DNA from 4 places in the Halobacillus sp. A1-3 genome. Region 4 is predicted to be linked to each of the others. Evidence: predicted binding sites of a transcription regulator. Region 4 holds the regulator's gene; each other region holds the start of a gene.

Region 1 (3,191 bases), on a different contig from region 4:
TAATTTATTTCTTCTTCCGTGAAATCTTTAAGAGCTAAAAAGCTTCTACCAGTTAGCTGAATTGTATTTCTCTCTAAAGTCGTCATTGTTCATTCCTCCTGTATATTAATGGATGTCTTCCCTTACAATCGGCATGCTCATGCAGCGGGGGCCACCACGTCCTCTTGATAATTCAGAGCTCAAAACTTCAATTACCTCCACACCGTTTTTGCGAAGCATTTCGTTAGATACGTAGTTACGGTCATAGGTGACAACGACCCCTGGGGCAATGGCTAATGTGTTTGAACCATCATTCCATTGCTCTCTGGCAGCGGCAATCTGGTCACCGCCTCCACAAGGAATGAGCGTAATGTGTTCTAGTCCGAGCACTTCTTTTAATGTTTCAGTTAAGTTGTTTCTTTCACTGATTTTAACCCGTCCTGGTTCTTCACCTTTTTCTAAAATGAAAATTCTCATATCTCCATCAGGACCTTGAATGGCAGGGTGTATAGTGAATTTATCGTAATCAACCATTGTAAACACAGTATCGAGGTGCATAAATGCTCTTGATTTAGGAATTTCAACGGCCACCACTTTTTTAATGGTTGAAGGGTGGTCAAACAACTGAACCGCTAATTTCTCAATAGCTTTTGCAGAGGACCGGGAGCTGACTCCGATAGCAACGACTTCTTTGCTTAAAACTAATTGGTCTCCTCCTTCAATTGGGAAGTGTTCATCACGATGGAACCATGTTGGTATATCTTGTCCCTCAAATCGTGGATGGTATTTCATGATATATTCCATAAATAAGGATTCTCTACGTCTAGCTCCTTCTCTCATTCGGTTGATAGATACACCTTCGCCGATGACAGCAGCTGGATCTCGTGTGAAATATAAGTTAGGCATCGGGTCTAAATAGAAAGGATAGTGATCAGCCATGAGTTCGTAGAGATGTGTTTTCTTCTCTTCCTCCATCTCTGTTTTTAAGACTCCCGCCATCACTTTTCTAACCATTTCATCGGTAGGAAACTTTAACAGGTATTCTTTCAAATTTTTGTATGCACCATTGACGTTAGCTTTACTCTCTACAAGAATCTGTTCGACGAATTGTTCCTTCAGTTCGTCATTATGGAGCGATTCTGTTATTAGCTGATCAAGATATAGAACCTCAATGCCGCGATTCCTTAGCACTTCTGCAAAATAATCGTGTTCTTTTTGTATCGCTGGTAAAAAAGGAATGTCGTCAAAAAGAAGACGCTGCATGTATTCTGGAATGAGGTTTTCGACTTCTTTGCCTGGCCTATGAAGTAAGACGGTTTTCAATGTGCCTATTTCTGATGTGACGTTCATTGTGTATGCCATCGTGAAACCTCCTTTAAATTATTAAATTTGTTCTCTACGCTTAAAGCATAAATGACTTCAAGTTGTAAGGATGTGGTGGATTGATCCATAATATTGTGATTTAGTTCACAAGTGGAGGTATTTAAATACGAGGGGATGTATGTGTAAACAAAACATAGAGGTTATGGCTGATTACAAGAAGGGGAGAAGTGAATAAAAGGCTTATAATTAGGAGAAGAAATTTTGATGTGAAGTGAAGAGTAAATAGACAGAATAGGGCCTGAGGGGGTCCTACTTTCCATTATTTAATTGGTCCCATGATGGGAAAGGCTAATAAGGAAGAATTTGAAGAATTAAAATCAATAGAAGAGAGATATCAAAAGTGCAGTGACCATTTGTAAGGCTTTTCTTTCTTAGTTTGTATAAAAATTCCCTATAAAAAAATACTAATAGTAGAGCAATGTATAGAGCGGAGGGGTCAAATATGGATTGGAATCTATTATGGAATGGCGGTTCTTCTTTAGGTTCTTTAGAGATTTTCTTAAGAGTGACAATCCTTTACTTCAGCTTGTTAATGATGACTCGGTTGATGGGCCCCCGGCAGGTGGGAATAGTTTCGGCGTTCAATTTTATCACTCATGCTGGTATGGCCCATGTAGCCACATCGCGAATGGTGAATCCTGAGTCTTCGCTTGTGGCAGCACTGATAATTATATCAGCAGCTTATTCGCTTAGTTTATTACTTTCGTGGCTCGACTTTAAATTTCCAGTTTGGGTAGGGACCAGTCCAAAAATCTTAGTGAAGAATGGACAAATCCTTCAAAAAAATTTAAAAAAGGTGCATATGACTATGGGAGATTTATTAGCACAGCTGCGTTTGAAAAAGGCCCATCATATATCGGAAGTATCTACAGCTGTATTGGAGCCGATGGGAGAACTCAGCGTGGTCAAAACACCGCAGTCGTCTCCCGTAACAAGGAAGATGATGAAGCTTCCTGAACAACCGTCTGGATCGGGGGCCGTTCTCATCTATGAGGGGAAAGTAAAACAGGATCACCTGAACACTCTTGGGTTGAAGGAAAGCTGGCTTGAGCAGGAAATCTCCAAAAAAGGATATTCTATCAAACAGATTCTACTGGCAACGATAGAACCAAGTGGAAACATCCACGTCAGTGTGAGAGCGACATGAACCAACTTGCTGAAGTTTTCCAATCAACCGAGGATCTGTCACTAGGTGGTTTTGCGTTAAGGACCATTGTGTCCGTGTTGATGATCTATTTCATGAGCCGCTTCCTTTTAAAGCGTGCGGCAGGTCAATTCACTGCATTTGATTTTGTATTTCTATGGATGTTGGGAGCTCTGGCAGTAGCTCCATTGCTGGATGGGAAAATTCTATTTTCAACCACTGTACTTGCGACAGCGACTCTCTATTTTTGGCATTTTGTAGTTGCGTGGCTTAGTGTAAGAAGCTCTCGATTTGCTTCTTTAATCAGGAGAGAGCCGACCGTACTTGTGAAGAAAGGAAAGCTGAATGTAAAGAACATGAAAAAAACTTTTTTTAATACAGACTTGCTTCTTGCAGAGATGAGGCTTGCGGAAGCACCTGATCTTAAGGAAGTCGATGAAGTTATATTGGAATCAAGCGGGCATTTAAGTATTGTGAAGAAATCTGGACACACGCCGCCAACTCCAAGTGATTTTCAGATTCCAGTACCACCGGGAGGGGTGCCGACGATATTAATTAATAATGGAAGAATTGATCAAGCGAATCTAAAAAAGTTAGACCTCACCGAAGAATGGCTAATGACACAGTTAAACCAAAAAGGAGTTCCCAATATTAAAGCTACGTATTTAGCTACTATAAGTCCGGA
Region 2 (3,191 bases), on a different contig from region 4:
ACTTCCTCGTAGTTCAAGGTTTCGGATGTAATCGGTGCATAAGCTGGACCTACTGGAATATTTAACTTTTCATCGACTCCACCATTAATAGCGTATAATAGAGCTTTTGCAAGGTTGACACGTGCACCGAAAAACTGCATTTGTTTCCCTATTGCCATGGCAGATACACAACAAGCAATTCCGTAATCATCTCCATAAGTTTCACGCATAAGATCGTCATTTTCATACTGAATCGAACTTGATGTAATGGACATTTTAGCGCAATATTTTTTGAAGGATTCAGGCAGTTTAACAGACCATAGAACAGTTAGATTAGGTTCAGGCGCTGGCCCTAAGTTCTCTAAAGTGTGTAAAAAGCGATAAGAGTTCTTTGTGACAAGTGGGCGGCCATCTAGAGACATACCTGCTAAGGACTCTGTAACCCAAGTAGGATCTCCACTGAATAGTTCATTGTACTCAGGCGTACGGGCAAATTTCACGAGTCGTAGTTTCATGACGAAATGATCGACTAATTCTTGTGCTGCTTGCTCTGTTAGAATCTCATCTTTTAAGTCGCGTTCGATATAGATATCTAAAAAGGTAGAGACACGACCGAGACTCATAGCGGCACCATTTTGCTCCTTAATCGCTGCTAAGTAGCCAAAATATAGCCACTGAAAGGCTTCCTGGGCTGTTGTGGCAGGCTTAGAAATGTCAAAACCATAGATTGCACCGAGTTGCTTCAGTTCTTGTAAGGCACGAATTTGCTCTGAAGTTTCCTCTCGATTACGGATAATGTCTTCCGTCATGGTGCCATTCCCAATCAGATCAAATTCTTTTTTCTTCTCAGCGATGAGGTGGTCGACACCATATAGGGCGACTCTTCGATAGTCTCCTATAATACGTCCACGGCCATAAGCATCTGGTAGACCAGTAACGATCCCAGCTTTACGAGCGAGCTTCATTTCAGGAGTATAAGCGTCAAAAACTCCCTGATTATGAGTTTTGCGATAATCAGTGAATGTTTTCTCTACTTCTTCATCCACTTCGAAACCATAAGACTCAGCGGCCATAACAGCCATGCGAATGCCGCCAAATGGCTGTAAGGATCGCTTGAATGGAGCCTCCGTTTGAAAACCAACAACCTTTTCTGTGTCTTTGTTAAGATATCCAGGTCCATGAGAAGTAATGGTAGAGACGATTTTCGTATCTAAATCCAATACCCCCCCATTTTCTCGTTCTTGTTTCGTTAGATTCATAACTTGGTCCCATAAGGTGAGAGTATCAGCAGTCGGTCCCTGTAAGAACGATTCATCCCCATCATATAGAGAATAGTTTCTGAGAATAAAGTCGCGGACATCGATCTCTCCCTGCCACCTTCCTTCAGTAAACCCTTCCCATGCTGAATCCCGCTTCACTTGCGCTATAACACTCATTTTTCTGAAACCTCCTTAAATTAGAAAGATATTGTTCAGTATTTCACATGTAATGTTTCTCTTTTATTATATAGGATAGTGAAGGATGTATTGTGATTTTTTTCACAAGAAAAGAAGTTCAAGAAAATAGTCATAAAGTTTTCAAGAAAATGACAACGGTTGTACATTGAATACGTCGGAGTAGACGATCGCAGGTAGTCATGAAAGAATTACAGCAAGCGAATAGGGTACTATTATAGCGAACAAGAAGTGAAGGACAGAAGTGCTCAGAGTTGATGAATGAAAATACTCTATTTATGGATAAAGGTTGTGAAAAGTGTAATTTAATGTCTATCCGGGAAGAGGAAGAAGAAAAGATGATAGATTTTAGACTGCTATATTCTTTTGAAAAAGGAGAATCAAAAGGAGGTAAACGCAAATGGCTAACCAAACCTCAGAAAATCAGAAGACCCTGAAGAAAATTAAAGACATGATTAAAGATGAAAAGGTGGCAATGCTGACCACTATATCCCCGGAGGGTAAGCTTATGTCCCGGCCGATGCATACGCAGGAAGTAGAAATGGATAGGGAAGAGATCTGGTTCATTACAGAAAAAGATACAGAAAAGTATGAAGAGATCAACCGTAATCCTGCGGTTAACCTTGCCTACGCAGGTAAATCCTATGTATCAATTAGCGGCACTGCTGAATTCGTCCAAGATGAAAAAAAGAAGAAAGAATATTGGAATAAGATTGTCGAAAAAGTGCTAAACACTTCTGCCGATAATCCGGATGTCGTACTGGTGAAAGTGACACCCGAAATCGCTGAATACTGGGAGGCCGGCATAAATGTTAAAACCGTCAAGGAATTTGTGAAAAAGATGGCCAGCAGTAATTCAATGGAAGAAGGAAATGATTTAAAAGATACTGTTCACTTTGATGAAGACACGAGATAACTTTTGTTGGGTAAATTCTTAGCAAACCCTGATGGTTTATTTACCGTGTATTTCAATGAGCAATTAACTGCTAGGTATTGTGAATATAACGTGTAAACCATTAAGAGAATCTCCTTTCTTGGCAGACAGCTTGAAACTCAGTATCCAAATTGGAAGATTTGGAACCCGAGGTGGCGGTGACAGGTCATGGACTACCGATGAATGGGGATGAACTCAAGGAAAATCTAAGGAAATTGAACAGAAATTTCAATGAAATCGCTATTCCTGATCATGGTAAATTCGTGGATGATAACAAATAGTTTACTAAAAGCCTCTCAATCGTAACGGATACTTTTGAGGGGCATTTTATTTGCTCCTTTTCTTTAAAACGGTTGAACACATGAACACTTATTCATGTTTATGATAAATAAAAGCATTTATTTTCTTTTATTCCTGATAAGAAGAATTACCATAAACGCGATAAATAACCCAGCGACACTAAGGGCCATAATGGTGACAGAGATAAAAAGTGGATCCATTTTTGGTGCTCCTTTTTATTAGGCTATTAAAATATATTCATAGTCTAACACTGAGAAGAGGAGCACTCAATCAATGATAGACTGCCTTTGTGAATAACTTTTAATGTGTTATTCAAGTACAAGATCCAGCGTCATCTTAACCGTAAAACCATCAGGGAGTCATTCCTGGAAGTAGAGTGCTTCTTTTTAATCAAAGCTTTCTCACGTTTTTTAGATACGGTATCCGGGTACCGTTTTTATGTGACTGGAAATTAATTCTCTAGAGAGTATGGATGTCATCGAAAAGGTTATTCTGCCATGTCATGGCATAGGCAAAAAGCACAG
Region 3 (3,191 bases), on a different contig from region 4:
GCTAAAAACATCGAACTAATGTAAAGGACGGAGACAATAGCCAGGAAGACTACACTCCATGAATAAGGGCTCCTCAATAACTCTCCAGAAAGCAAATGAACCCCTGTTTCCGTCTCTTCAATAAATCCACCCTCTGAGATTGTCAATGCGGTAGAGAGTGAAGCTGGGATAAGCAATCCAGTCGCACCATAGAAGAACATGTAAACGAGATTATCTTTTGAGCCGTAGCTTTCAAATGCGTAGAAAGATCCGCGAATCGCGATCAGCACGATGGCGATACTTCCTGGAATTAGTAACGACTGGCCAAAATAATAGGCCATATCCGGGAAGAACCCGACCAATCCAACAAAGAAGAATACAAAGAAGACATTCGTAACCTCCCATACTGGAGATAAATACCTTGAAATCAGCTGGTTAATGATATGATCTTTTTTTGTTGCCTTCGCATAGAAGGCAAAGAATCCAGCCCCGAAGTCAATAGAGGCGACAATCAAATATCCATAAAGAAAGATCCATAGTACTGTAATTCCAATTAATTCGTAACTCATAATCAGTCATCCTCCTTCGTCGCTGCTACTTGAGGATAACGGTGCTCGAGTTCAAGCTCTGCAGGGTTATTTTTGAACATTTTTCTAAGAACAACGATACACCCTACAGCTAACACAGCATACAAGGCTACAAAAAGAATAAACATCCAATCGACATGAGGAGATGTGGTCGATCCTTCGAACACAGTCATGAACCCTCTTAATATCCACGGCTGACGACCAACTTCAGCAAAGACCCAGCCAAATTCAATGGCAAGCATAGACAATGGACCACCTGCGGCAATACCCCATAATAATAGCGGGTGATGTTCATTCCAATTCTTCACTTTCAGAAACACAATATATAAGAGTGAAATTCCAAGCGTGAAGAAACCAATAGAAACCATTAAATCAAACATATAATGAATCCAAAGAGGTGGCCGCTCATCCTCTGGAGTTTCTTCAAGCCCTGTCACTTCAGCATTGAAGTCTCCGTAGGCGAGAAAGCTAAGCGCATTTGGAATACGGATGGCATTTTCCACTTCGTTGTCTTCATTGAGCGTTCCGAACACGATTAAATCAGCCTGTTCTTCCGTTTCAAAATGCCACTCCCCTGCTGCTAGTTTTTCAGGCTGATGTTCAGCTAAGAATTTAGCAGAAAGGTCTCCAGCGATAGCTGTCATGATCGCAAAGATAAAAGTAGCAATTACCGTCAATTTTAAAGCCTTCTTATGATATTGAGATCCTTTTTTCATAAGAATAAAAAAGGCAGCAATAGCCGCTAAAACAGCAGCAGCCGTCAAATAGGAGGATGAGATGACGTGAAAAACTTTCGTCGGTGTAGCTGGATTGAACATTGCTTGTAAAGGATTAATGGACGTCACATTTCCATCTTCTAATTTGAACCCTTGAGGCGTGTTCATAAACGCATTTACTGTTGTAATGAAAAAGGCAGACATCGTCCCCCCAATGACCACTGGAATTGATAGGAGCCAGTGATAAATTGGATTCTTAAATCTATCCCATGTATACAAGTAAGCTCCCAGGAAGATGGCTTCAAAGAAGAAGGCAAAGGTCTCCATAAAGAGCGGCAGAGCGATAATATTTCCAGCCAACTGCATAAAACTTGGCCATAATAAAGACAACTGTAAACCGATAGCCGTACCTGTCACAACCCCTACGGCTACAGTAATTGTGTACCCTCTCGTCCATCGTCGAGCAAGTAATGTGTAGTGCGGATCTTTTTTCTTTATTCCAATGAGCTCTGCGATGGAAACCATCACAGGTACTCCTACGCCAATAGTTGCAAATATAGCGTGAAAGAGTAGCGTCAAAGAAGTCAGCATTCGACTCAACGTCGCGCTATCAAATTCAAACATTATTTTCCCCCTCACCACTTAAGGTCTAAAAAACATCGTCTATTTCACAGTATAAATGGTGGATAAGATCTATGGTTAAGATGTTAATGACTATTTTGTGACAAACTTCACAATCTATATAATTTACAATTATCATACCTTACACGTAGAAAACTGTCTAAAATTATGCCTATCTCTTTCTCCTCTTCCCTTTCTTTTGAAAGCTCTAACTTTAAATAAAGCATTAAAAAAAGAGACGCCTTTATTCGGCGTCTCTTCATAGACCTAAATGGCATCAAGCATTTGAAATTGTGCTTTAACCAGTTCATAGTATTCTCCCTTTTGTTCCATCAACTCTTCGTGGGAACCATTTTCTAGGACTCTTCCATTCTCTAGAACGAAAATATTATCGGCTTCGCGAATCGTTGACAAACGGTGTGCAATGATAATGGCTGTTCTGCCTTTCAATAATTTCCTAAGTGCCTTCTGGATTTTCATTTCTGTTTCTGTATCAATACTGGCGGTTGCTTCATCCAATATCAAAATCCTTGGATCCGCCAATAGAGCGCGGGCAAAGGATAACAATTGCCTTTCACCAGCAGATAGAATGTTACCTCGTTCTTCCACCTCAGTTTCATAACCATTGTTAAGGCGCATAATGAAGTCCTCGGCTCCCACGACACGAGCTGCTTCCTTAACTTCTTCATCAGAAGCGTCAGGACGTCCAAACCGAATGTTTTCCATAATCGTTCCAGAAAAAATGAAGGTGTCTTGTAGCACGACACTAATTTGCTGGCGGATGCTATCGATTGTGGCATCTTTTAGATCCACTCCATCAATTTTCACAGCTCCCTTTGTCGGATCGTAAAAACGACTAATTAAATTGGCAATCGTAGATTTTCCAGAGCCAGTATGACCAACAAGAGCCACTGTCTGTCCCTGCTTCATTTCAAGATTAATGTCATGGAGGGCGATACGTTTGTCATCATAGGCGAACTGAACATGTTCAAATTCGATGTGTCCCTTCATATCAGATAATTGCTTAGCATTAGTCTTTTCCTCAACATTTGGTTTTTCATCAAGGAATTCGAAAATTCGTTCAGATGCAGCCATAGCCATTAAGAGCTGATTGTACATCATTCCAAGTCTTGAAATAGGTTCCCAGAACATCCCTAGGAAAAAGGCAAACGATACAAACGTACCAATTTGGATGTCCCCTTGCAAAATTAGAAAAGCCCCAAATGAAATGAGGATGACCGTACCTACAGCATTACTCATTTCTACAAAAGGCCGGAACATAGCACTT
Region 4 (3,191 bases):
GATGAAAATAGTCAATCCAGCTAAATAAACCTTTTTCTTGCCGAACCGATCGCCAAAATAACCGGTGAGCGGCATCGTCATTCCCATTGACACCATGAAGATCGTCAAGATCCAGCCGACAGCTACTGCGTTTGAATCAAAGATTTCAATGAAGCGCGGCAAGATTGGATTCAGCATACTATTATTTAAAATGACGGTGAACGTTCCGAAAAGCACGGAAACGACGACCAGCCATTTATTCGGTAATTTGCTCATGGATCATCCCTCACTTTCCTTCGATACACGAACTATTGTTTACTATACCACCACTGTTTTGGATTAACCATCATCCTGCCCATTCTATTCGATCTTTTTTTACTTTTTTCGCGTCCATTTTCATACCATTGAAATGATTGGAATGGAAAGGGTTTCCTCAAGCTTAAACCTCTATTGTAACCGTTTAACTTACCTTCCACATGTTTACACGCACTCCTAATGCGGGTACTCCACATACGAACACTCAAGGAGGTCGTTTTATAATGGGACGATTAGATAATAAAGTGGCTGTCGTCACAGGATCCGCTACAGGGATCGGTGCAGCTACAGTGAAACTATATGCAAAAGAAGGCGCAACGGTCGTCTGCGCTGATGTCAATGAAGAAGACGTAAAGCAGACGGTTGATGAAGTGATAAAAGATGGTGGAAAAGCAGAGTTTTGTTCTTTAGATGTTTCCAATGAAGATAGTGTTTCCGAATTTGCGGATTACCTCAAAGATAAATACGGCAAGGTTGATGTCTTATTCAACAACGCAGGCATCGATGAAGAAGGGGGAAAAGTGCACGAGTACCCGGTAGACCTTTTTGACCGGATCATTGCCGTCGATTTGCGCGGCACTTTTTTAACAAGTAAGTTCCTTCTCCCATTAATGATGGAACAAGGAGGTTCGATCATTAATACGTCTTCAATGTCTGGACGCGCAGCTGACTTGGATCGCTCCGGCTACAATGCGGCCAAAGGCGGCATCACCAATTTTACAAAAGCCATGGCGATTGATTATGCACGTGAAGGCATACGCGTGAATTCTATTGCACCAGGAACTATTGAGACGCCGCTTGTTGATGAGCTGGCGGGGACGAAGGAACAAAAAGAAGGACAGGAGTTCCGCGAGGCGCAAAAGTGGGTGACTCCAATGGGACGCTTAGGAAGTCCTGAGGAAGTTGCTAATGTTGCTCTTTTCTTAGCTTCTGATGAAAGTTCCTATGTTACAGGGGAAGACATTGCTGTCGACGGAGGCATCATGGCTTATACATGGCCAGGTAAAATGCTGATCGATAAAAGCTGGAAAGAGAATACGAAGTAAGAATAAAAGAAAGAGGATGCCGCTTCATAACAGCATCCTCTTTCTTTTATTCTTCTATTTCATCTAATGGGTAATGCTTCAAGAAATAGACGAGTGCCTGAAGCTCTATGGCCAGGTCGATGTGATGTACACGTACGTTCGACGGGACAGAAATACGAGCCGGTGTAAAATTTAAAATCCCCGAAATCCCCGCTTCCACCAGGCGATCGGCAATGCCCTGTGCTTCTGATGCGGGTACCGTAAGAATCGCTACCGTCAGCTCCCCCATCTTCTCTTCCAGATCATCGATGTGCTCGACACGTACTCCGCCAACTTCTGTGCCGACGCGCTCACGGCTGGCATCAAACGCAATTTCAATTTTTGTATTATTGTTTTTCGTGAAATTATAGTTTAAGAACGCTGTTCCCAGGTTTCCGACACCGATTAATGCGACACTTGTCGTCTCATCTTGATCGAGCGTCTTTCTGAAAAAGGACAGCAAATATTCAACATTGTAGCCATAGCCTTTTTTTCCGAGGGCTCCAAAGTAGGAAAAGTCTCTGCGAATCGTCGCAGAATCGACTTTGACCGCATCACTCAATTCTTTTGATGATACACGCAGTTTTCCCTGGCTGTGCAAATTGTTCAGAAAGCGATAGTACAATGGCAATCGCTTCGCTGTTGCTTGAGGTATTTTTGTATGTTCCAAATCCATGGATTTCTGCCTCCTTTACCGATCGACCCGTTGGTAATCCCCATTTTTACCTCCCGTTTTTTCTAAAAGGTAAGTCGGACCGATGACCATTCCTTTATCCAGCGCTTTACACATATCATAGACGGTGAGAGCCGTAGCAGAAGCCGCCGTTAGCGCTTCCATTTCCACCCCTGTGCTTCCCTTAGTCTTCACTTCTACCTCGATGTGTAACGTATAAGCTTCATCTGCTTCCCAACTAAACGATACGTCAATACCTTTTAGCGATAGCGGGTGACACATAGGAATCCAGTCAGATGTCTTTTTGGCTGCCATAATACCAGCTACCTGTGCAACGGCAAGCACATCACCTTTAGCCATCTCTTTATTGGTCACTTTATAATAGATCTCTTCATTCACTTGGACACTTGTGTGGGCCACAGCTGTACGCACCGTTTCCCCTTTTTCAGAGATATCCACCATTCGGGCACGGCCTTGTTCGTTAAAATGTGTAAACTCTGACATGAAACGTCTCCTCTTTACGGTTTTCACAAACTTCCTGATTGCTACACTACTCTTATTCTACCAAAAAATCAAACGTTAGTCGTTAAAGATTTCACAAACTTTGAAGCCATTGTCTTGCTAGAAGAATCCGATATAAGATACACTTATTTCATTGAGGTGAAACGACATGATTCTCATGCAACTGAATCAATTGACGAAGCGTTTTGGTGCTGAGTTGATTTTATCGAATATTAAATTAGAAGTACAAATGAATGATCGGATTGCCATTGTCGGACGTAATGGCGCTGGGAAATCGACGTTACTTAAAATGATGGCCGGGGAAATGAGTCATGATTCCGGTGACATTTTTAAACCAAAAGAAACAACGGTCGGTTATCTCGCACAAAATACAGGCCTTCAATCTGAAGAGACGATTTGGAATGAGATGGAGAACGTGTTTACCCATCTAAAAAACTTGGAAAAAGAACTGCGGGCTATGGAAACTAAGATGGCGGACCCTAATTTGCTTGAAGATAGAGACAGGTACCAGCAATTGCTCACCGAGTACGACCGTAAGCAGGAATATTTTAAAACAGCTGGCGGTTATCAATACGAAACGGACATCAAAGCTGTCCTGAATGGTCTTAATTTCAAGGATTTCGATTGGAATACTCCAA

Evidence for each region. The regulator Rex, encoded in region 4, represses fermentation and respiration genes when NADH is low (regulators of the CRP and FNR family bind a similar motif). The targets are predictions, from matches to a motif close to TTGTGAAATATTTCACAA.
Region 1: a site for Rex is predicted at 1,435-1,452, ahead of arcA (arginine deiminase). Genes of this name have one in related genera too.
Region 2: a site for Rex is predicted at 1,506-1,523, ahead of pflB (formate C-acetyltransferase). Genes of this name have one in related genera too.
Region 3: a site for Rex is predicted at 2,002-2,019, ahead of ACRYKC_RS03010 (cytochrome ubiquinol oxidase subunit I). Genes of this name have one in related genera too.

The regions. Positions count from the first base shown of each region.
Region 1 is NZ_JBPCEO010000011.1:12,330-15,520, reverse strand. It holds gene argF (ornithine carbamoyltransferase) at 1-86, opposite strand, end outside; gene arcA (arginine deiminase) at 106-1,341, opposite strand; gene ACRYKC_RS17545 (DUF421 domain-containing protein) at 1,805-2,509, shown strand; gene ACRYKC_RS17540 (YetF domain-containing protein) at 2,506-3,191, shown strand, end outside.
Region 2 is NZ_JBPCEO010000011.1:126,596-129,786, reverse strand. It holds gene pflB (formate C-acetyltransferase) at 1-1,415, opposite strand, end outside; gene ACRYKC_RS18090 (hypothetical protein) at 1,691-1,870, shown strand; gene ACRYKC_RS18085 (pyridoxamine 5'-phosphate oxidase family protein) at 1,834-2,349, shown strand; gene ACRYKC_RS18080 (hypothetical protein) at 2,499-2,648, shown strand.
Region 3 is NZ_JBPCEO010000002.1:52,309-55,499, forward strand. It holds gene ACRYKC_RS03005 (cytochrome d ubiquinol oxidase subunit II) at 1-548, opposite strand, end outside; gene ACRYKC_RS03010 (cytochrome ubiquinol oxidase subunit I) at 551-1,906, opposite strand; gene ACRYKC_RS03015 (ABC transporter ATP-binding protein) at 2,171-3,191, opposite strand, start outside.
Region 4 is NZ_JBPCEO010000016.1:9,124-12,314, forward strand. It holds gene ACRYKC_RS19935 (MDR family MFS transporter) at 1-255, opposite strand, end outside; gene ACRYKC_RS19940 (SDR family oxidoreductase) at 519-1,340, shown strand; gene ACRYKC_RS19945 (redox-sensing transcriptional repressor Rex) at 1,387-2,034, opposite strand; gene moaC (cyclic pyranopterin monophosphate synthase MoaC) at 2,050-2,535, opposite strand; gene ACRYKC_RS19955 (ABC-F family ATP-binding cassette domain-containing protein) at 2,702-3,191, shown strand, end outside.